4 regions of the Exiguobacterium sp. BMC-KP genome follow, and region 1 is predicted to be linked to each of the others. Evidence: riboswitches for the same ligand, from Rfam matches in the RefSeq annotation. Region 1 holds a riboswitch; each other region holds the start of a gene.

What was found. Region 1 has a riboswitch for S-adenosylmethionine ahead of metK (methionine adenosyltransferase). Riboswitches for the same ligand answer to the same signal wherever they lie in the genome.
Region 2: it holds a riboswitch for S-adenosylmethionine, as region 1 does, so the genes downstream of both, ADM98_RS02040 (LLM class flavin-dependent oxidoreductase) here and metK (methionine adenosyltransferase) in region 1, are expected to answer to the same signal.
Region 3: it holds a riboswitch for S-adenosylmethionine, as region 1 does, so the genes downstream of both, msrA (peptide-methionine (S)-S-oxide reductase MsrA) here and metK (methionine adenosyltransferase) in region 1, are expected to answer to the same signal.
Region 4: it holds a riboswitch for S-adenosylmethionine, as region 1 does, so the genes downstream of both, ADM98_RS16465 (methionine ABC transporter ATP-binding protein) here and metK (methionine adenosyltransferase) in region 1, are expected to answer to the same signal.

The regions. Positions count from the first base shown of each region.
Region 1 is NZ_LGIW01000015.1:1,657,221-1,663,229, forward strand. Features, by position in the region: gene ADM98_RS14365 (MDR family MFS transporter) at 1-526, opposite strand, end outside; gene ADM98_RS14370 (class I SAM-dependent methyltransferase) at 705-1,280, shown strand; gene ADM98_RS14375 (serine aminopeptidase domain-containing protein) at 1,332-2,036, opposite strand; gene ADM98_RS14380 (GNAT family N-acetyltransferase) at 2,115-2,603, opposite strand; gene metK (methionine adenosyltransferase) at 2,741-3,949, opposite strand; SAM riboswitch class I at 4,078-4,204, opposite strand; gene pckA (phosphoenolpyruvate carboxykinase (ATP)) at 4,439-6,007, shown strand.
Region 2 is NZ_LGIW01000012.1:96,314-102,322, reverse strand. Features, by position in the region: gene ADM98_RS02055 (PhoX family protein) at 13-1,893, shown strand; gene ADM98_RS02050 (hypothetical protein) at 1,933-2,400, opposite strand; gene ADM98_RS02045 (ATP-grasp domain-containing protein) at 2,477-3,424, opposite strand; gene ADM98_RS02040 (LLM class flavin-dependent oxidoreductase) at 3,421-4,479, opposite strand; SAM riboswitch class I at 4,553-4,655, opposite strand; gene ADM98_RS02035 (DUF975 family protein) at 4,767-5,405, opposite strand; gene ADM98_RS02030 (DUF2325 domain-containing protein) at 5,469-6,009, opposite strand, start outside.
Region 3 is NZ_LGIW01000014.1:264,837-270,845, forward strand. Features, by position in the region: gene ADM98_RS05270 (MFS transporter) at 1-1,041, opposite strand, end outside; gene ADM98_RS05275 (winged helix-turn-helix domain-containing protein) at 1,053-1,649, opposite strand; gene msrA (peptide-methionine (S)-S-oxide reductase MsrA) at 1,888-2,418, opposite strand; SAM riboswitch class I at 2,514-2,617, opposite strand; gene ADM98_RS05285 (M20 metallopeptidase family protein) at 2,680-3,858, opposite strand; gene ADM98_RS05290 (putative quinol monooxygenase) at 3,936-4,229, shown strand; gene ADM98_RS05295 (C40 family peptidase) at 4,288-6,009, opposite strand, start outside.
Region 4 is NZ_LGIW01000015.1:2,097,575-2,103,583, forward strand. Features, by position in the region: gene ADM98_RS16450 (M20 family metallopeptidase) at 1-152, opposite strand, end outside; gene ADM98_RS16455 (MetQ/NlpA family ABC transporter substrate-binding protein) at 175-993, opposite strand; gene ADM98_RS16460 (methionine ABC transporter permease) at 1,013-1,663, opposite strand; gene ADM98_RS16465 (methionine ABC transporter ATP-binding protein) at 1,653-2,681, opposite strand; SAM riboswitch class I at 2,769-2,872, opposite strand; SAM riboswitch class I at 3,122-3,223, shown strand; gene ADM98_RS16470 (alpha/beta hydrolase) at 3,294-4,049, shown strand; gene ADM98_RS16475 (thymidine kinase) at 4,130-4,744, opposite strand; gene ADM98_RS16480 (DedA family protein) at 4,928-5,578, shown strand; gene ADM98_RS16485 (type B 50S ribosomal protein L31) at 5,614-5,859, opposite strand; gene rho (transcription termination factor Rho) at 5,951-6,009, opposite strand, start outside.

The sequences.
Region 1 (6,009 bases):
TGATTGCAAACGCGATGTACAGTACGAGATTAGCAATGAAGATGTATTGAATCGAGAAGGCAGCAATTTGACCACTGACAGCCGTCCCAAGGGCTACACCGACGTTTTGCGCGACATAGATCGCGTTAAAGGCACGGCGTCCACCTTCTGGCCAAATGACACCTGTCATCGCATAAATCGTCGGGAAGACCATCCCACCGACAAATCCGATTAGACCAAGCATCGCGACGTATCCGACATACGTCTGATGAAACAGCAATAAACCGACGGAAGACAAGACAAGTCCGATGACACTGATAACGAGCGTTTTTTTACCACCGAGGCGGTCAAACGCCTTTCCACCTAAGTAGTTTCCGACGATTGCGAGTGCCGAGTTGACGAACAACGCCATCCCTGCTTTTGTCATCGACTCCCCTAAATATTCATGAATATATAATGTATTAAACGGCCATAAAAAAGAGGATCCCGTCGTATTGATGGCCATCGCAAGGACGAGGATCCAGACCGCTTTTGGTAATTTTGGCATACCTGTGGTCCTCCTATTTCATTCTCAACCTTGCCACTTTACGCAATCCGTCCCCTCTCTGTCAAGCCACTTCACTTTTCGTCAATGATTCAAAAGATGGTATAATGCAAGAGGAATCATACACACGATAATCATTTATTAAAGAGAAAAACAGACCATAGGAACAGGAGTCTATGCCATGCCACTTGCCCGTGTACTACCTTATACCAAACAATTGCTTGAGTCCGTCATCGAACCCGGAGACTGTGTCGTCGACATGACTGCTGGAAATGGGCATGACACACAATTCTTAGCAGAATGCGTCGGTCCAGAAGGTCGAGTCCTTGCGTTCGATGTTCAAGCACAAGCCATCGAGGAATCGACACGTCGTCTCGACGAAGCTGGAATGTTAGAACGCGTCGATCTTTATCACGAGAGTCACATCCATGTCGGTGCCCGTTTATCAGACGAACAACGTCCGGTTCGTGCTGGTGTCTTCAATCTCGGATATCTTCCCGGAAGCGATAAGTCGATCACGACGACAGGTGAAGAGACGCTTGAAGCGCTCGATGCTCTCCTCCCGGTCCTTGCTCCTGGTGGTCTTGTCGTCCTCGTCGTCTATCATGGTCACCTTGAAGGAAAACGAGAGCGCGACGCTGTGCTTGATTACGTGACGGCTCTTGATCAGCAAGATTACGCTGTCCTTCAGTACCGCTTCTTGAATCAACAGAATCATCCACCGTTCATCATCGCGATTGAGAAAAAAATGCGCTGACAGTAGAAATGAAAAAAGTGATGGCTTCCACTATGGAAACCATCACTTTTTTCACTCTTCGACTAATTTAAAGAACAGCAACAATTTTTCTGCAAATCGTGTATTCAATCGTTCGAAGCTGAAATGCGGAAAACCATGTAGGCGCTGTAAGTAAATCTGATCGCCACCCATTTTCCGACATACTTCGAGCGTCAACTTGACGTCTGCGAACTGATCGTCCGGTGCATAAAAACATGCTAAGTTGACACGAGGTAATTTTTTTCGCTCCTCATCATGTACGACGATTTCCTCTTCGATTTCTCGATATTGTGCATACGTCAACTCACCAATCCGAACGGTATCTTCCGTACTTTGACCAAACGGCAATGTACCGAGTGGCGCATCAGGACGGAAACGATCAAATGCACTCGCGAAAACTTGTTTGACACCCCCAAGTTGTTTTGATGGATGCCAATCAAACAACGGTGAAATGAATGCAAGGCTTGCGACCGGTAATTCATATTCTTGTAGAAGACGATTGACGACGAGTGCGCCCATGCTACAAGCAACGATATGAATCGGTAGCTTTCGTTTCCCGGCTTCGCGTAATGCTTCTTTCAATAGTTGACCATGCTCTTCAAACGAGATGCGACGTGGTGCGTCGACGAGTAACACTTCATACTCTCGTTCGAGCACACGAATCAAGGCTTCACTCGGACGAGCACGTAATTGCAATGGATAGATTAATACGATGATTCCTGTTGGTTGTTCAACCACAAACTCACCTCTTCAATTCATACTTCCTTTTCACGATACCTTATTTCAGACGCACACGAAACCGTCCCAAGACGGATTTCACGACGCAATATGGCGAAGTCGAATGACAGACTCTGCTTGACCAAACACTTCTTCTGTCATCTCGCTCAATTCCTCAAAACCGAATGAGGTCAAGAACTGACGTGCTTTATAATTACGTGCCTCCACGTAAACTTCGAGTGGGACAGCTCCTTGTCGTTCGAGTTCACGAATCAGACGTCTTCCGATCCCGTTTTGCTGATATTTTGGCAAAACGTATAGACGAATGATTTCCCATGTTCCCTCGACATCAACAGCATGAATGAATCCGACGACTTCCTCATCGATGATTCCGACATAAAAATACTCTCCCCGTGCTTCTTCCGCCGTCCGGATCGCACGAACAACCTCCTCTTGCGGATACGCTTCCTGCACGAAATGAGCTTTCGAGCGTTCAGAATAGATTTCTTCATACGTATCCAACCAAGATGTGATGGCGATATCATGAATACGTCCTGCATCAGCTGGAATTGCTTCGCGTATTTCCATAATCGGAACCCCCCTTTTTATTCGTACGGATTGACTCATGTACTTTTACCCTCTTCTAGAAAAAACATTCGTCTCCTGCAAAGTTCCGTGGAAACAAAAAAGTCCGGAAACCCTTTAAGGATTTCCGGACGTATTGCTTATGCGAAGCGTTTTGCTTGTTCTTCAAGAACTGCCGCTTTATCTGTTTGCTCCCATGGAAGCTCAACATCTGTACGACCGAAGTGACCGTATGCAGCTGTTTGACGATAGATCGGACGACGGAGATCAAGCATGTTGATGATTCCAGCCGGACGAAGATCGAAGTTTTCAGCAATCAATTCGACGAGTTGTGCTTCAGGAAGTTTTCCTGTGCCGAATGTATCAACCGCGATTGATACTGGGTGTGCGACACCGATTGCGTATGCGAGTTGAACTTCTGCTTTGTCTGCAAGACCTGCAGCAACGAGGTTCTTCGCGACGTAACGTGCTGCGTATGCAGCTGAACGGTCGACTTTTGTTGGATCTTTACCAGAGAATGCTCCACCGCCGTGGCGTGCGTATCCACCATACGTATCAACGATGATCTTACGACCCGTTAATCCAGCATCTCCTTGTGGTCCGCCGATGACGAAACGACCAGTTGGGTTGATGAAGAATTTCGTTGCTGCGTCGATGTATTCAGCCGGGATGACTGGTGTGATGACGTGTTCTTTCAAGTCAGCTTGGATTTGCTCAAGCGTGACTTCTTCCGCGTGTTGTGTCGAGATGACGATCGTATCGACACGAACCGGCTCGTTGTTCTCGTTGTATTCGACCGTGACTTGTGTTTTTCCGTCCGGACGAAGGTAGTCGAGTTGACCGTTTTTACGCACTTCTGCCAAACGGCGTGCGAGACGGTGCGAAAGTGAGATTGGAAGTGGCATGAGTTCGGGTGTTTCTTTCGTTGCATAACCGAACATGAGACCTTGGTCTCCTGCACCGATTGCATCGATTTCTGCATCAGACATGCTACCTTCACGTGCTTCAAGCGCTTGGTCGACACCAAGAGCGATGTCTGCTGATTGCTCATCGATTGATGTCAATACAGCACACGTATCTGCGTCGAAACCATATTTCGCGCGTGTGTAGCCGATTTCACGAATCGTTTCACGAACGACTTTTGGAATGTCGACGTAAGTGGATGTCGTGATCTCACCTGCAACGAGAACGAGACCTGTTGTAACAGAAGTTTCTGCTGCAACACGTGCGTTTGGATCCGCTGCGAGGATTGCATCGAGAATTGAATCCGAAATTTGGTCACAGATTTTATCTGGATGACCTTCAGTGACTGACTCCGACGTGAATAGTCGGCGATTAAGGTTTGTCATGTATGACCCTCCCAAAAAAGAATTTGACGGTGTACTCATTTCCCCTAGTTGAGTGGGACGGTAAAATGAAAAAAACCTTTCCAAGTCCAAAAAATGGTCAGGGAAAGGTTGTGCGTTCTTCCTTTACCCTCTTATCGTTCGAAGTGTTTACTTCGCTTCAGGAGAGCACCTTTTCCCTCATTAATATATGAATTAATGTAGGACGGTTGCCGGGTTTCTTCGGGCCTTGTTCCCTCCACCTGCTCAGAATAAGAGTATCCGTTACGAATTACATGATATAAAGTTGTACCTACTCTGTCAAGCAAGGTTTCAAATTCTAGTCGAAACTTTTTGTAAGAGATGTTAAACTGTTAATGCTGAAAGCGTTTCCAGATAAATAGAAATCAGCATCAGAAAATGATTGCTCTCTCTTTAGTATGTCATATATAATGAATGTGTCATACTAAATGCAGTGAGCCAAAACCAACGTAGGGGAAAGGTGGGGTCAGGATGCCGATGACGGTCCTGAATATCGAAGAACTACTCAAGAAAGAGCATGTGTTCAAACAACTATCTGTTGCTGAACTTGTCGAACATGCGATTCGAAACGAAGAAGGTGTCCTTGCTGAGAACGGCGCATTATCTGTAGAAACGGGGAAATTTACAGGTCGTTCACCAAAAGATAAGTTCATCGTCCGTGATTCTTCCTGCGAGTCTCACATTGATTGGGGTCATGTTAACCAACCAATGGATGGAGACAAATTTGAACAATTGTTACAAAAGGTTCTTCGTTACATGAACGAAGCCGATCAGCTCTACTACACAGAAGCTGCTGCTGGTGCAGATACGCACTTCACCCTTCCGGTTCGTGTGCTCACACAATACGCTTGGCATAACCTCTTTGCCAAACAACTCTTTTTACGCGAATATCCTGAAGTGGCTGCCTTCGAACCTTTTACGGTCGTCTACGCACCACATTTCAAGGCAGATCCTGCCGTTGATGGAACGAACTCTGAGACGTTCATCGCGATGTCGTTCGAACACCGGATCGTCTTGATCGGTGGAACGGAGTATGCCGGCGAAATCAAAAAATCAATCTTTTCCGTCATGAACTACCTCTTACCACAAGAGAACGTTCTTTCGATGCACTGTTCGGCAAACGTTGGACACGAAGGAGACGTCGCTTTGTTCTTCGGTCTATCCGGTACTGGTAAGACCACCCTTTCCGCTGATGATAGCCGCCAATTGATTGGTGACGATGAGCATGGTTGGTCACACGATGGCGTCTTCAACATCGAAGGTGGGTGTTATGCGAAGACGGTTAACCTGTCGCGTGAAAAAGAACCACAAATCTTTGACGCGATCCGCTTCGGAACAGTCCTTGAAAACGTCGTGCTCGATGAAGCCCGTCATCCTGATTACGATGACACATCGTTGACGGAAAATACACGTGCCGCTTATCCGATCACGGCGATCGATAACATCGCTGTTCCATCACGCGCTGGTCATCCAAAGACAATCGTCTTCTTGACGGCTGATGCGTACGGTGTCTTGCCTCCGATCAGTAAATTGACGAAAGAACAAGCGATGTATCACTTCCTCTCAGGTTATACATCAAAACTCGCTGGGACAGAACGTGGTGTCACGGAGCCAGAAGCAACATTCTCGACGTGCTTCGGTTCACCGTTCCTTCCACTCATGCCTGAAAAATATGCAACGATGCTTGGGGAATTGATTGATCGTCACGGTGTTACCGTCTATCTCGTCAACACTGGCTGGACAGGTGGTGCTTATGGAACAGGCAGTCGAATGAAACTATCGTATACACGCACGATGGTCAATGCTGCTGTCAATGGCACGCTTGCAACGATTCCGACTGAAGAACACCCAATCTTCGGACTTCATATGCCTCTTGAAGTTCCAGGTGTTCCAAGTGAATTACTCAACCCTGTACGCGTCTGGTCAAACTCCGACGAGTACAACACACAAGCACGTTCGCTTGCTGAAAAATTCCAACATAACTTCCTTCGTTTCGAAAGTGCGACGGATGCGATTAAGTCAGCTGGTCCACGTCTATAAAA
Region 2 (6,009 bases), on a different contig from region 1:
GGGGAAACGAAAATGAAACGAACACTCATGGTTGGTCTATCAGCAGCGGTCTTGTCATCAAGTATGGTCCCGATGTTCGCGGATGCCCACAGCTCTTCTCATACTACACGCAACATCAAGAAGGTCGAATTCTTGTCGATGGATGCACCGACGAAAATCGATCAAATGGTGAAAACCTATACAGAAGCAAAAGTCAAAGTCACCTATACGAACGGTAAAACAGAAGTAAAGCCGTTGAACTATAATCAATTATTCCTCTCGCAAGACAAAATCGTCGAAAACAAAGGTGAAATGATTGCAGCGGGAACACCAATCGATGCCAAAGGTAATCCAATCATCGACCGCAGTGTACCGGACAAATCGGAAGCATTCGTTTCTGACGCACCAGACTCGAACAGCCTACTTGAAGTGCACGGAAAAAAATATATGGTGTCTCACTTCGAATATGACTCAATCGATAACGCTGGCAATGAAGTCAAAGGACTTCCGGCATCGATGACATTAACGGAAGTCGTCCAAGACAAAAAGACAGGAAAATTGGCTGTCAAAAAAGCGAGCAAAATTGATTTTGAAAACGTCAATGGACTCTGGACACCATGTAACGGTTCCACGACGCCATGGGGAACGCACCTTGGGTCAGAGGAATATGAACCAGATGCCCGTGCTTTCGAGTCAGATAAGACTTCGTCTGCCTATAAAGAAGTCAATGCCTTCGCTGAGCGTTATTTCGGAACGACTAAAAAAGCGAATCCGTACTTCTACGGCTATACACCTGAAATCTCAGTCGACCGTAAAGGAAAGGCGACAGCGGTCAAACATTACAGCACAGGTCGCTTCTCGCACGAGATGATGCAGATTCTTCCGGATCAAAAGACGGCGATTTTCGGTGACGATGGCAACAACACGATGATGTTCATGTACGTCGCAGATAAAAAACGTGATTTCTCTAAAGGAACGCTCTACGCGGCGAAGTTCAAACAGACACGTGCAACAGAAGGTGGAGCCGGTGATCTTGAGTGGATCAAGCTTGGTCATGCTTCTGATAAAGAAGTCAAACGCTTGATTGATAAAGGAACGAAATTCAGCGATATCTTCGAAACAGCTGATGCACCTACACCTGGCTTTAAAGCGGTCAAAACAGCTGCCAGCAAAAAAGTCGAATACTTGAAGCTAAAGCCTGGTAAGGAAAAAGAAGCTGCCTTCCTCGAATCACGTCGTTACGGTGCGTTGCTTGGCGCGACGTCAGAATTCAACAAGATGGAAGGCATCACGGTCAACGAACAGGACAAAAAAGCCTACATCGCCTTGTCTTATGTGTCAGGTAGTACCGAAAAACAAGAAGGTGCTGTCCAAGACGATATCCAGCTTGAAAAACGTGAATCGGGTGCGACATTCGAAATCAATCTCGGACGTGCAAAAGGCATCGACAGCCGTTATGTACCAACGAATATGCAAGCACTCGTCATTGGCGAAGATTTAGCGAAGCCAGATGCTTACGGTAACACAGCGAACCCTGATCTTGTTGCCAATCCGGATAACCTCGCATACTCTGCGACATCCGATACGCTCTTCATCGGAGAAGACAGTGCCCTTCACACGAACAATTTCGTCTGGGCGTATAACCTGAAAACGAAAAAGTTATCACGTATCCTGTCAGTTCCAGTCGGAGCGGAAGCAACTGGTCTTCGTTCACTTGATCATGTTGGTGGATATAGCTATCTTTTAAGCAACTACCAGCACCCAGGTGAGGCATTGACAGGAAAACAAATCACTGCCGTCGATCCAAAGGCGCTTGAACAAGCGATGAAAGACGGCATCGGTATTCAAAAAACAGGTGGTGTCGGTTACCTCTCTGGTTTACCAAGTGGTCACAAATCGTATACGAATCGATAAGATGCTAAAACGGATTCCCAAGCACGGGAATCCGTTTTTTCATGCATTGTTCTTCTTTTGTTTCGCCGCTTCTTCTTCGACACGTTGCAACAACCCGTGAACGATTTTCTCGTTCTCTCGTTCGCCACCGAGTGACAACAGACTTTTCCCGACAAAGTTCGCTCCTTCATTTTTTCCCGTATAAATCAACAGACATTGATCAGGTCCGAGTGGTTTGAGTGTAAAGGTCATCTCGATCTTGAAAATCCGTGCTAACGTGAATCCAATCGTATTTTGTTTGAAGTCAGGTTCATTCGTATAGGCTAAATCGGTCACAATATAGGTTTCAAGTCGATTACCCTGCATATACGTTTGACGATACGTCGAACCGACGACACCCGGTTTTCGTTCAATCACCTCATGTTGGACGACATTTGGAATCAAACGTTGTAGCCGCGTATGATCAAACAAGTGCCATGCTTCTTCAATTGGAATATCGAGCTGTCGTTCTTCTTTCCACGTAATCATACACCTGCCCCCTTTTATATAGAAATACCCCGTCATCCGGTCTTGTAACGTCCGGTGACAGGGCGGGAGCCAATTCTTATTTTACTGTGCTTGTTTCAAGTGCTGCTCCAAGGAACTTCGCTAGTTCGAGCATACCGTAACGTCCTGCCGCTGCTTCAGCGTCCGAGTTATAGTTCGTATTCGTATTGACGTCGTACGTATAGATCGTACCTGACGCATCCTTGATGAACTCAATGCCGGCGACCGCGATTTGGTTCGCTTGGAGGAACGCTTCGTACTTTTCAATGATTGGATCATTGAAACCTTCAACGATTTGGAACTTCATCGGTGTTTGCGGCGCTTCTTCCCCAACTGGGCAGAATAAATCGTCAATTACACACGCATCCGCTGGGCAGAGCTCAAACCCTTCTGACGTATCCACTTGAACCGCATAAACGAATTTTCCACCCACGAATTCACAACGTGTGATGTACGGTTCTGGTGCTTGGATGTACTCTTGAATCAACGTGATGCCATCGACCGGTTCGTCGAATGTCGGACCGTCGAGATAAGCTTCAAGTGCTTCAATCGAGTGGAACAACTGGACACCGAGTCCTTTGCCGGCACGGTTATGCTTCGTGATGAATGACGAAACACCAATCTCTTTTGCTGCTTGGACGATTTGATCACGTCCAACGGCAGCTGTCGTCTTCGGTACACGAATGCCTGCTTTGCGTAGTGCTGTATACTGATTGACTTTGCTGACTTCAAGACGGAGTGCACGCGTTCCGTTAAAGACAGTCCGGTCATGTTCTTCTAACCAAGCGAGGACTCCTTCCGTCAACTCCGGTGCATAGCGATGTCCACGTGTATGCGAAGAGGCACTCATTCGGCTGTAAAAGACACCTTCTGGTGGTACTTCATCGAGTGGCACGATTCCTTCATTCAAGTGCCACTGTTCATACGGTAACTCGAGTTCTTCGAGTCGTTTGATGAGATGGTCCGTCCATTCTTGATTTTCGTGGAGAATATGAATTTTTGTCATGATTGTTGACCTACCTTTCGTTTCGCTTCGACAAGTGGCATTACGTCACGAGCAAAGCGTTCCATTTCTTCAAGTTGTGGTGAGAATTGTAACAAGAGCAACGTGACACCGACAGCTTCGAACGCTAGAATACGTTCCGCAATCTGTTCCGGTGTGCCGATCAAGTTCGGTCGTAGACCGCGGTTTGAGACGGAATAATCATTTCGCTCGACCTGTTGTTCCAGTTGCGATTTACTAATGAAGTCTTGATAACCGGCATAACCAGCGCTATCTTCTTTTACATCCGTAATCCGTTGCCATTCTAGAAGCGCTTCTTCTTCCGTATCCCGGCAAATGATGTAAGCCGCAAGACCAAAGCTTTCGAGTGGAGCTTGTCCCGTCGCTTCCCGGCGTACTTTCATGTCGTTGATTTTGTGAGCGACTTCTTCGACCGTGCCCCCGTGCATGACATACGCATCACAGTGTTCGACGATTGTTCGTTTTCCGGCTTCACTCTCTCCACCGGCGTAGAGCTTAATCCCCGGACGCTGAACCGGCTTCGGGTGTAATTCTGCCTGCTCGATCGTATAGTGATTGCCTGAGAAACTATACGGCGAAGCGTCTGCCCATAGTCCTTTCATGACCGTGACGAATTCTTCCGTCCGCGCATAGCGTTCATCGTGCGCTGTAAAGATACCGTTATACTGTTTCGCTTCCTCTGCCCACCAGGCCGAGACGACATTCAGCGTAAAACGTCCCCCACTCAACTGATCGATGTTTGCTGCCATCTTCGCCGTCGTCGCCGGATTATGGAACCCGGGACGAACCGCTGTCATGATTTCAAGGCGTTCTGTTGTTGCAGCGATTGCCGCTGCCGTCGTCCATGCCTCAAGACTCGGTTCCTTTATTCCTTTGATATCGTTCAAGTTCAATTCTGCGATCAATGTCGTCGAAAAACCGATGCGTTCAGCTGTTTGTGCGACTTGTTTTGCATAATCGAATGTCGCCGGCATCTGTTCATCTTCGACATTCCGTAACCATCCCCCAAAAATCGGTAACCAAAAACCATACTCCACTCCATCATCCCCCTTATAATAAAAAGCGCCCTTTTCGAAGTTCGAAAAGAGCGACGGTATCTTGTCCTGTCCGCTCTTATCTTCAGAAGGTATCCCTTCCTGGAAGTAGCACCTTCCGCCATGGCGGGGTTGCTGAAGTGTCTTCGGGCCAGTCCCTCGACTTCTCTAGATAAGATGTGTTGCATTCATCGTACAGAATTCATTGAACTAAAGCAACCATTAAACCGTCTTTTCCCATCGGAATTGTTTTAGACAAAAAAATCCCGACATGATGTCGGGATCCGGTATTAATATGGTGCGACGAAATCTGATGTCGGCTCTGGCGTTTGTTCACCACGAACACGATCATAGAATTTTGCAAAGGTGACGCTGAAATACGGTGTAATCCACAGGAATGCTAGACCTAAGGTAACGATTCCTAAAAGAGCCCAACCAATAAACGATAGTAAGAGCATGAATGCTTCCATTTTATGCCCGTCCATCATTTTCCGAGAGCGTGTAATGGCTTCTAAGATACCAATTGATGGTTCATCTCGCAAAATATAGAACGTTAGCATATAAGAAAATGATTTAATGATTCCCGGTACGACTAATAGCAGTAACCATAGGAAGATAAAAAAGAATTGTACGATGGCTAGACCAATCACTTTGAAGAACATGCCATATGGTTCAAATAAATCCGTTACTTTCGTTTCTTCTCCACGAGCAATTGACATCGCAATCCAAGTCCAACCGACTCCAACCGGAATCAATAAAATCGATACCAACGATACGACGAGATCCATGGTATTAGCTGGTTCATCCATATCTGATCCAAATAACCCAGGTACACCTTGAATAATACTAAACAGAATAAATGTTAGGACTGCGAATCCCCAACGACCGCTTAACGACGCCTTTGCCGCTTTTTTTAATTGAGATGACATGAGTAAGGTCCTCCTTGAAAAATAAGTTCTCACCTTACTCTACGGCTAATAACTTCTAATGTTTCACTCTTTTTTCAATAATTTCCCGTCTTTTTGCTGTTTGAGCCAAGCACGCTCAAGTTGTCGCTCACACGCTGTATATAATGAACGACGACCATCGAGGCGTTCCATCGCGAACGGAATACTATGTTTTTTCGCCTGTGCGATGACATGCGCACTCGCTGCATGAGAGACACGGCTCGTCACGACGACGATCGCATCCGTCTTTTTGGCGAGACAGGCAATCTTTTTCGCGGATTGTGCGTCTCCTGCGAGATGAATCAATTCAATTCCAGTTGGCGCAAAGAACTCACGATAGACAGCTGTTTGTTGTTCGTTTCCAACGATGACGAGGCGCATACCTGTGAAGCGCGTGAAATCAAGTGGTGTCTTATCGACGAAATCCATCAATTGTCCAGGTACAGCTGTCGTCACGATTGGTTCAATCTTTCGCTCTTTTTGAACACGAATGCGACGCTGCGCTTTTTTAGGTTTTGGAGCCGTTTGCCGTTTCATTTTTCGTGCATACCGGTCCGATTTTTTCGCTGTAACAGTTACCTTCTCT
Region 3 (6,009 bases), on a different contig from region 1:
CATTTGTTCTGCACACTGAGACTGGATGGATGTAATGATTCGAATATTGATGATGGAAGATAGGGCACCGAGTGATAGAAGAAGAGTCAAGTACAACCAAATCTGTTGGACTTGACTAAGTAAGCAAAGGAATAGACCTAATGCGCCAATCAATCGAACCGATGAGGTAATCCCACTTACTTTCGTCTGGACAAAACCAATCGAAAGCGCACCACCAAGCATTCCCATTTGATAAGCCCCTTGCATGTAACTTAAATCCATCGCGTCTCCTTGAAGCACATCATGAACGAGTAAGGGAATTCCGAGTAAGAGCGGTCCGAAGAAAAAGAAATTGACGCAGATGATGAGAAAAAGTGTCTGCTTGAGTTGCTGAAAGTGTAGAACGTAATGAAGCCCTTCTTTTAGTTCAGATAGAGCGGAATGCTGGAGTGCTCGCTTAGTCTTAGCCTCACGAATCCCATACGTGAAGAGGAGCGTCAGACAGAGGGTCCCGAAGATTACAAGAAAGACGTATGAGTAAGAAGAATAGCTGAGAATGACTCCGCCAAGAATTGGACCTGAAAAGAGCGCGATTTGATTTGATGTTTGAATCAAGGAGTTAGCTTTAGTAAGTTGTTCGTTTGGAACAAGTGTAGGCAGTAAAGAAGCATTCGCGGGTGAATAAAATGCATCTACACTGCCGAATAAAAAGGCGAATCCTAAGATCGTTAGCAATGTAAGCTGATCGGTATGAAGTAACATGAGAAGACAAAGAATAAAACTGATCCGCAGACTACTTGAGATGCGCATGATCGTCGAACGTTTATAGCGATCAGATAAAACGCCACCGAACAACATTAAAAAAATACGAGGTAACAAGGTAGCCATTAGGACGAGTCCGAGAAAGGATGCCTGGTTTAACGTATGGATGACATACCATTGTTCAACAAACAGATAGGTTGAGAGGGAAAGGGCGGAGCACATGCCGGATCCCCATAAAAACAAAAAGGCGCGATTTTTAAATAGGGATCGTTCCGTATTCATTTCAACATGTAGCATCATATACCTCCAGATTAGACGTCGTCGCGATCAAACAATCGTTCCTCAATCGAAAAAGCAGTCGTCATGATGTAAAAGTGTTTTCGATCTTTTTCGTCAGATGGGGATTGTGTGAACTCTTCTAATAAAGCACGATACTTTGTAGCAAAGCGTTGAAAGTCGGATTCAGACATCGTCAGTTCTTTTTGGAGCGATAAGCTCATCCAGTCTTCGACGTTTGAAGACACAGGAGAAAAAGCAGTTGTCGGAGCGGTGAGGACGCGTGTCTTTGCTCGGTCTAGTACCTCAAGATACGATTGTCGGGTCGCTTCTTTCGTCTCGACGAAGTTCAGAAGATGATCAGCAGGAATGTATCCTCGAGCAATCGCTTGATAGTATTTCAGTAGATTTCCACCTTGTTCTTCTGTCCGAACGAGGCGAATCAAGTCATGCTTTTCAAGTTCCCGCACGTGATAGAGGACCTTTGCGCGCGATAACGTCAGCAAGTGGGCCAACTGATGCACCGTATGCGGTTGTTCGACGAGAAACATGAGGATTTTTGTTCGTAACGGATCACTGATTACCTTCAACTGTTCATAGTTCTCTAATATGTGAATCGCTTTTTGTTCCATCCAATCATCTCCTTTTTAACCGGTTAACTTTTGTTAACCGTAAATCAAAAACTTCTTTTTGTAAACGATTACAAATTTATGTGAGGGTAACGACAAAGGAAAGAGCTGTTAGTTTCCATACAAAAACTGACTCCATTGACATACTCGTTCATTCTCATTCACCTCTTGCAAAAGTAGATGTGAGAATAAGCGAAATGTTTGAAGTCAGTTCAGCTGTTTTATATGGTTCAAGGCTAGATTAAACCGTCGTCGTATCTTTCCATTCCTGTTCGATGAAGGCATCACGACCAGAGGCGGCACGATCTTTTTTGTAGTGTTCTGGATTTTTCTTATGGAAGTCTTGGTGGTACTCTTCCGCTGGATAAAATTCAGAAGCGGCATCGATCCGCGTTACAATCGGTTGTTTAAAACGATTGCTTGCGGCAAGAGCGTCACGAGAAGCGATTGCTGCTTCATGCTGCGCATCCGTATGATAGAAGATTGCTGGTGCGTACTGCGTGCCGCGATCTTGGAATTGACCTTCTGCATCCGTCGGATCCGTTTGTGGCCAGTAGAGTTCAAGTAAACGCTCATACGGGAATAGGCTTGGATCAAACGTGATTTGGACGACTTCGAGATGTCCTGTCGTTCCTGTTTTTACTTGCTCGTATGTCGGATGATCGACGTGACCGCCCATGTAACCTGATACGATTCCCTCGATTCCTGGTAATTCTTCAAATGGTGTCACCATGCACCAAAAACATCCACCTGCAAATGTTGCTTTTTCCATCCGTCTCTTCCTCTCCGTGGGAAATTCCCATTGTATGTCTGACAGCGAGAAAAACGAAAACGACTCCTTCGCTTGGTTGCAAAAGGAGTCGCCGCTTTTTATCAACCAAAGCTTTCGCTTTGCTGGTCGTAGCACCTTGCTATGCGCAGGTTGCTGGGACGTCATCGATCCAGATCTCTCGGTCCACTCTTGATAAGGGTATATGAAGTTGATGTCATTCGTTATCATTGTTGTGATGATACCATTCCATAAGAAATAAAGTCAATCCTTAGGTTTTAAGGCACGTAAAACGGTCGCTCCGAGTGTTTTCGCACCAACCAGCAGCGCCTGTTCGTTGATTTCGTACTGCGGATGATGTTGTGGATAATTGACGCGACCATCCGTATATCCGGAGCCGGTAAAGAAGTAACTTCCCGGGACATGCGTTAGATAATGTGCGAAGTCGTCCGCCGCCATCATCGGTGTGAGTGCTCGAACAGATGCTTTCGGCAAGAAAGCAGCAGCTTCCTGAACGAGTTTTGTCTCATCCGGATGATTCCAGAGCGCGGGGTAACCCGTCGTGAAGTCAATCGAATACGAAGCACCGATGCCAGCACAAGTCGTTTTAGCGACAAGATCGACTTCTTGTCGGAGCTGATGCCGCAGTGTCTCGTTAAACGTTCGGATTTCCCCAACGATGCGTGCCTCACCCGTAACGATGTTTGGTGCCGTTCCTGCATGGAAAGAACCGATTGCGAGAACGGCAGGCTCAAACGGATCGACCCGTCGGCTGACGAGGTGTTGTAAGTTACAGACAAGCTGTGCACCGGCGACAAGCGCATCTTTTGTTTTATGTGGTGCTTGAGCATGTCCACCTTGACCGTGGACGATGATTTCGAATTCGTCGATGGCGCATAGCGTATGTCCTTCCCGAAAACCAATCGTGCCAACAGGTAAATCATTTTCAAGATGTGTCGCAAAAATTGCATCGACCCCTTCGAGGACGCCACCTTCAATCATTTGAATCGCACCACCGGGAAAGACCTCTTCCCCATGCTGGTGAATGATTCGAATTGTTCCTTGCAATTGATCGCGTAACGGATAGAGTGTAGCAGCAAGGGCCATCACCATCGCCGTATGACCATCATGTCCACAAGCATGCATGACACCAGGATGGATCGACCGGAAAGCAAGCGTTGTCTCTTCTTGGAGTGGTAAGGCATCAAAATCGGCGCGGACAGCAATCGTTGGACCAGGTTGTTTGCCTTCGATCGTCGCGACGACTCCGCGACCTCCAACGGCTGTTTGATGAGGAATGCCACGTTCCGCGTAAAAAGCAGCAATCCGTTCTGGTGTGCGGACTTCTTGGAAGGATAGTTCCGGATGGCGGTGGAAATCACGGCGTAACGCGATCATCGTTGGTTCGAATTGTTCAAGTGCTTCAAAAAGTTGTGTTTGCATCTTCAAGCTCCTTTGACGTGTGTCTTTTCGTGAAAATGGGTACAGATACAGGTAATCACGAAAGGGGATAATGAAACATGGGAGAAATCGTCGTTAACGCTGTACTTACAATCAAAGCAGGACTCGCGGATCAAGTATTCCCGATTTTACAAACGGTTTATCATGCCTCACAAAAAGAAGAAGGATGCTTGCGCTATTCCTTGCATCAATCGATCGAGGATGAGCATCAATTCATGTTGTATGAAGTGTATCGTGACGAAGAGGCGCTCGAAGCACATATCGCATCCGACCACTATAAAGCATACCGCGAACAAATCGAGTTATACTTGATGGACCGACAAGTAACGAAATACGTCGAGATGACATTCTGACGTGTTGCGATAAGAAGAGACGAACCCGCCGAAATCGACGGATTCGTCTTTTTTTGTCTCACATTGATTTAAAGCCGAGGAAGTGCTCCTGCCAACGTGGTTCATAAATCGAGTTGATTTGTAGCTGTGAACCGCCGGCGTGGATGAAATGTTCACTATCGAGCATGATCCCGATATGCGATGGGCCTTTCGTATACGTATTTTGGAAGAAGACGATATCTGAGCGTTTACCGCTTGAGATGCTCGTCCGTTGGTTTGTAAAGAACGCACCGTACCAGTAGCCACGAACGTTCGTCCGACCACCGTATTTTCCAGCCTTATTTGTCGCGTAGTGAATCAAACCGGAACAATCGAAGCCACCGTTCACGGCATTTTGCGATCCCCATGTATAAGGTGTACCGATATGTTGGACGGCTGCTTGGATTAATTTTTCGCCACGCGTATTATTCTTTTTGACGACCCGTTTATCGGACGTGATCGTTACAGCGGATACCGGAAGATAAACAGGTGTCCAGCCCGACTGGATGACGTAGAAGTTTCCGACTCGGTGACGCGGATAAACGCGTTTGCCTTGTTCAACGAGACCGCTGCCTTTTGGACTTGTCGGACTTGCGAAGAAGGAAGTCGTCTGTTTGATGGTATAGATTTTCGTTCGGTTGATTGCTTTTTGTGTCAAACGCATATCGGGTTTACTCGTACTGATATAAGGGTTGAGGACATAGCCGGTTTGCCCACTTGCTAAACGGATCTGCCAAAAATCATCATCAATTGATTTCAGACCAATCAGCTTTGTTCCTTTTTTTAAATAGGCAGCGGGACGACTGTAAGCGACGTCAGCGGAGAAGAGGGGAGTCTGGTCCAAATGCACATAAAACGTCGTCCCTTTTTTCGCTTTTGCTTTTGGTTTATTTAGTCCGATCCGACTCGAATCGACGAAACCAAAGATATTGTTATATTTGACACGTGTAAAATAACCGCTTTTTCCATAGATAGTGATCGAGTTTCCTTTTTTCAACGTACCGATTTTTTTACCCGATAGTTTTGCCTGTGACCGAATGACGACGTCGTCCTCTGTCACGTAACGTTGACCGGTGATGTCATACAGATCTGGTTTTTTCGTGACAAGATCACTCGTCTTGACGTAACCGTAGATCGAGCCTTTTTTTAGTCGCGTATAACTGCCACTCGTTCCGTAAATCGTTAGTTTATCAGCCCGTTTAACAGAATACATAATTTTGCTCTTCGTCGAAGCAGAAGTATAGACGGACAAGTTGCGTTTCGCGTATCGTGTCCCCGTTGATGCATAGACTTTTCCACTACCGAGATCAGCTGTTTTAACGTAGGCATGGACTCCGCGGAAAATAATTCGACTGTAGACGCCACTTTTACCATAGATTGTTAATAAGGTATTTGTTTTTTGTTGATCGATGATGGAGCCGGAAGCATTCGGTGCACTATAGATCGGTGTCGGACGTTGAACATAGAGACGAGCGGTTTGTGAATAATATTTTAACGTTCCGAGATGTGCTGTTAACACGTAGGCATAATCGTCTTTTATTTTAATTCGAGTAAACATACCTTCTGTTCCATAGGTTTGAAGAGGGGTGTTGATAGAAAGTGATTGCACAACTCTTCCTTTTGTCGTTGCTGTCGAATAGGCTGTTGTCTGTTGCTGAACGTAACGCAGTCCACTTTCAGGATGAATTACGTCTATTAAGTCAGCAGTTAGAATAAAAGCATAACCAGTTGTTGTCTCGACGCGTGTAAAGTTACCTGTTGA
Region 4 (6,009 bases), 440 kb from region 1:
CGTTCTGCATGTAGTCGCGAAGCAAAGAATTCTTCGTTACCGATTTCCGGTGTCGCATGAATCCGGTGACTCGTCTCAAGATAGGATTCCCGTTTTTGTTCGATGTCCTGTTCAATCGTCTCTACCCATGTCGTGCGTACTGGTGTCGTCATACTGTCCACTCTCCTTTTGAATTTATTCGCCGATGTCACTTAGTGGAACGAACGTCGGGATTGAGCTGCCTTTATACTCTTTTTTAATGAAAGCCGCGACATCTTTTTGTTGGTAAAGCGACGCGATCTTTTTCAGTTCTTTTTTGTTCTTGTCTTCCGTCCGTGTTGCAATGATATTGATGTATGGTTTGGCTGTTTCGTTCTCATGGACAATCGAGTCCTTGATCGGATTGAGTCCTGCGTCAACAGCAATACCGTTATTAATGATCGACGCAGCGACGTCCGGTAAGACGCGCGGTGTTTGCCCCGCAACGATTGGGACGATTTTCAGTTTCTTCGGATTTTCGACGATCTTATCGACTGAACCATTGCCGTCAAAGTCGTCCGGCAACTTGATTAGACCTGCTTCTTGCAGTAATAAGAGGGCGCGTCCCATGTTTGTTGCTTCGTTCGGAACAGCGATTTTGCCACCGACTGGAATGTCTTTGACGTCCTTGTATTTATCTGAGTAAATGCCCATCGGTGCAATGACAGTCGTTGCGATCGGTGACAGCTTCAACTTATGTTCCTTCTTGAATGCGTTGAAGTAAGAAATCGTCTGGAAAGCATTGGCGTCGATCTCGCCCTCAGCCAGTGCCATGTTTGGCTGGACATAATCAGAGAACTTGACGAGCTCGATTTTGATGCCCTCCTTCTCTGCTTTTTTCGCGACGTAGTCCCAAACTTGAGTATCCGAACCGCTGACCCCGAGTTTGATCGTCTTTTCGTCTTCTCCCGATGCTGAGCACCCGGCAAATAAAATCGTCGTTAGTGTTGCTCCAATCGCTACTGCTTTTTTCATGGCTGAATCGCTCCCTTGATTAATGTCTTCTAATTTTTCGTGCGACGATGTTACCTGTCGTCTGTAAGCCTTGAACTAAGATGACGAGAATCCCGACCGTGATGATCATGACTTTCGTGTCGAATCGTTGATAACCATACGTGATTGCTAAATCGCCCAGTCCACCGCCACCGATCGCGCCTGCCATCGCTGACGCCCCGATCAACCCAACCGTCGCGATCGTTAAGTTAAGAACGAGTGAACCGAGTGCTTCCGGTAAAAGGAAGCGGAAAATCGTTTGGAATGGCGTCGCGCCCATTGCTTCTGCTGCCTCAAGGACACCTTTATCGACTTCAAGCAAGGAACTTTCGATCAGCCGTGCCATGTACGGTGCGGCGTAAAAGACGAGTGGGACGATGGCGGCTTCGGTTCCGATCGACGTCTGAACGATCAACCGTGTCAATGGGATGATCGCGACGAGTAAGATGATGAACGGAATCGAGCGGAAGATATTAACGATGCTATTGAAGAACGTGAATAGCGGGACGTTCTCAAGTAATGCGCCTTTTCGTGTGACGACGAGCAAGATGCCAAGCGGTAAGCCGATCAAGGTCGAGAATAAGAGTGAGACGGATACCATCGTCATCGTTTGCAAAAATGCTGTCCAGATATCACTGTAATTAACTAGCATCAGCTAGCACCTCCTCGACCGTCACTTGTGCTTGATCAATGTACTGTAAGGCTCGTTTCACTTCAGTCGCTTCACCAATTAATTCAACGAGCAAAGTGCCGAACGGCGTCTCCTGCAACTCCGTGATGCTACCGTGCAAAATGTTGACATCAACATCAAAACGTTTCGCAACTTGTGACAAGAGCGGCTGCCCTGTGTGATGACCGAGGAAATGAATCTTATAGATTGGATTCGCATTCCGTGATTCGATCAACTGGCGAATCGATGCTGGAATCTCGTCATGCATGACGGACCGGACGAAGTTTTTCGCTGTCTCAGTCTGCGGGTTTGAAAAGACATCAAAGACTGTTCCTGACTCGATCAGCTTCCCGGCTTCGATGACGGCGACGCGGTCGCAAATCTCCCGAATGACGCCCATCTCATGGGTGATCAAAAGAATCGTGATCCCGTATTCGGCATTGATTCGTTTCAATAATTGCAGAATATGATGTGTCGTCTGGGGATCGAGCGCTGACGTCGCTTCGTCACATAAAAGGACGGATGGTTGCGTCGCTAGTGCCCGAGCGATACCGACACGTTGCTTTTGTCCGCCGGATAATTGATCCGGATAATGATCCGCCTTGTCCGCGAGATCGACGAATTCGAGTAACTCCGTCACCCGGCGGCGAATCTCATCTTTTTTGATGCCTGCGAGAACGAGTGGCTTCGCGACATTCGTAAAGACCGTGTTCGCATTCAATAGATTGAAGTGTTGAAAGATCATCCCGATCCGCTGTTTTGCTTGACGTAGTTTCTTCGGTGATAGTTGTGTCAAATCTTCCCCGTCGACCGTCACGGTTCCTGACGTCGGTCGTTCTAAGAGGTTGACGCAGCGGAGCAATGAACTTTTCCCGGCACCGCTAAAGCCGATGACACCGAAGATTTCGCCTTTCTCGATCGTCAGGTCGACACCGTCGAGCGCTGCGATCGTCTGATCCTTCGTGACGTACATTTTTTTGACTTGATGAAATGCAATCATTCCGTTTTCCCCCTTCATTCAACAAAAAAAGGTCCCTTCTTGAGAAACAAGAAGAGACCTGGATCCGCACAGTGGCAGAATCCACTCCACTCATCTCTCAGACATTTGTCTGATGGAATTGGCACAGTGCTCATAATGAGTCTGTTGCCGAGGTTTCGCAGGGCCAGTCCCTCCACCTCTCTGGATAAGTATTGCGGTATGAAATTCGTATGTGTGTTGTTGCGTTGTTGCTTATGTCGTAAAACTAATTTTTACATTACGGGTCGAACCTTTAAAAGTCAACCAACTTTTCAAAAATAATCCATTTGGCGCATATCGATTGATTGACAAGTTATGGATTAGCTTAAAGAACGAATCATGATTCGTCAAGAACGATTTGACAAGTCATTTTCGAACGTGCTACCATCGTTTCAATGATTAATCCGACAATTCCAATATGATATTTATCAAGAGTGAACGAGAGACCTGGCTCTATGACTTCACGGCAACCTGCAATCTGTAAGGTGCTCCGACCAGCAAAGCGCGGCTTTGGATGATACGGTGAAAAACTCGTGGGCGTCCAAGCAGTGACGTCGACGAGTTTTTTTCATGAATGGAGGAAAAATAGTAATGATGAACTATCCTGTATTGACTGGTGCTGAAGCATTTTATCTTCAAGGTGGATCGATCGGAATCCTGCTCTGTCATGGTTTTAACGCGACTCCTCAAAGTGTTCGGGACGTCGGTGAGGCATTTGCTGCTGAAGGTTTTACCGTCTATGCGCCGCGTTTGCGTGGTCACGGAACGAACGTCCGCGAGTTCGAACAATCGACTGCACGATGTTGGAAACAAAGCCTGCAAGACGGTTATTCACGTTTACAAGAAACATGCGACCAAGTTTTTGTCATCGGTCAATCGATGGGGGCGACGCTCGCGTTATCGCTCGCTGCTGACGGGATTCCGTTTGCCGGCATCATTACGATCAACGCCGCACTTTCCGTTCCGTCGTATGAAGCACTCTCGTTTGATGACGGTCCTCAGTACTTACCGGAAGGGGCACCGGATATCAAGCGGTCCGCCTTTGAAATCATCTACGATCTCGTTCCAAGTCGTTGCGCGTTCGAACTCGTCCGCTTGATGGATGAGACGAAAGGACGCTTGGGATCGATTCTCCTTCCGACGTTGATTCTTTATTCCGCAACCGATCACGTCGTTCCACCGTCGAGTTCAGATTACTTGCACCGTCATATCGGAACGAATGATAAACGAAGCTACTGTCTACTCAATTCATACCACGTCGCGACACTTGATCATGACCAAGATGTAATCGTCCGTGAGACGATTCGCTTTATCGAACAATCGTGTCAGTTTTCGCAAGAAACAGGATAAATTAAAAAGCAGCTATTCGTTTCCGGATGGAATTGAACAGCTGCTAAATCAAAGGACGACCGCAAACGGTCCGTCTTTTTTTAATTTTCTTGGTGTTGCACAGATTGAAGTGGCTTCGGCTTTCCAGGTACCTCATGGCAATGGCGACACCGTGGCTCATACGACTCTGAAGCACCGACTAGGATGATCGGGTCATCATAGTTCGCTGGTTTTCCGTCAATCAAACGTTGTGTCCGAGAAGCCGGATCCCCACAGGAGAGACAGATTGCCTGTAGCTTCGTCACGAATTCTGCACGTGCCAGTAATTCAGGCATCTTGCCGAATGGCTCTGCCCGGAAGTCTTGATCAAGCCCTGCACAAATGACGCGTTTTCCGTCTTGTGCGAGTGCTTCGATGACTTGTACGATTTCATCATCAAAGAATTGAACTTCATCGATACCGACGATCTGTGTCTCTTCTGCTACTGCTGCGTAGAGATCACGACTCGTCGCCATCGGAATCGCTACGACGGAATTACCAACGTGAGAGACGACATGTTCTTCGTGGTATCGGTCGTCGATCGCCGGCTTGAATACTTGAACAGGCAGTTTGCCGTACTGCGCCCGTCTGACACGACGAATCAACTCTTCCGATTTCCCGGAAAACATACTGCCACAAATTACTTCGATCCAGCCGTACTGATTTATTACATGCATCATCGTCCGACACCGTCCTCTAAAAATAGTCACTTTAACGAGTATAGCTCGAAACGGTATTGAGAAAAAGGGTTGACTTCCGGAAATCAAAATTCATTTTTTCTTTCCCTAGAATTTTTGTCCTTTCATTCCAACGGTCCCCTATTTCCTGTACACTGAAGAAGAAGATTCTCACGAAAGAAGGTGTCCCCGATTCATCATCTCTTACATGACATCCTGCACCAATATGGTGCCCTTGGTCTCTCCGTTCTTCTCGCAGGTGGTATCGTGGGATTACCGGTTCCCGATGAGACCCTACTCGTTTTGTCCGGATTTTGGATGCATCAAGGTAATCTACCGCTGTTCGGTACGATTCTTGCCGCTTACGCAGGAAGTTGTATCGGTATGACGATTAGTTATTTACTCGGTTTAAAACTCGGTATGCCACTACTGCACCGCGTCGGACCGAAAATGCGTATCTCAGAAAAACATATCCTTTCCGCTGAAGCTGGATTTCGACGTTACGGAAAATCCGTTTTGATCATCGGTTACTACATACCTGGTCTCCGTCAGCTTTCTGCCTTTTTTGCAGGTGTCTCGAAAATGCCGTTTCGCGTGTTTGCGAGTTACGCGTATACAGGTGCTTTAATCTGGATCAGCGTCTTCTTAGGTGCCGGTTATTTCGTCGGTCGTCATCTCTCGTTCCATAAAGTCGTGGATTATATCTTGGCACATCCTGAAGTTATGCCGTATCTAATTGGGATCGCTGGTGGAATCGCCTTCTCATTTGTCTTGAAGACATATCTCGCTTACCGTTCACAATTCAGTCTATACAAAAACAGCCTGCTTCCGTAATGGAGGCAGGCTGTTTTTTAAGAACCGACAAGTCATTACTTGCGGCCGTATTTTTTGTTGAAGCGATCGACACGACCATCTGCCGCGTTGAACTTTTGACGACCTGTGTAGAATGGGTGCGAGTCTGAAGACACATCCACACGGATGAGTGGGTACTCGTTACCATCTTCCCAAGTGATTGTTTCGTTCGAAGAACGAGTAGAACCGCTTAAGAATTTGTACTCAGTCGTTGAATCCATAAATACTACTTTGTTGTAGTTAGGGTGAATTCCTTGTTTCATGGTTGATTTCTCTCCTTCCGCCCTGGTTCATTTGCTGAGCCAGAGTAAGTTACCTTCCTATACTAAACGATTTTTTTATGCGTCGCAATAGTTATTTTTCGGTCGGTATTTCCTTCTTGACGGTACGCGGTTTTGCTGGTGCGCGTCGGA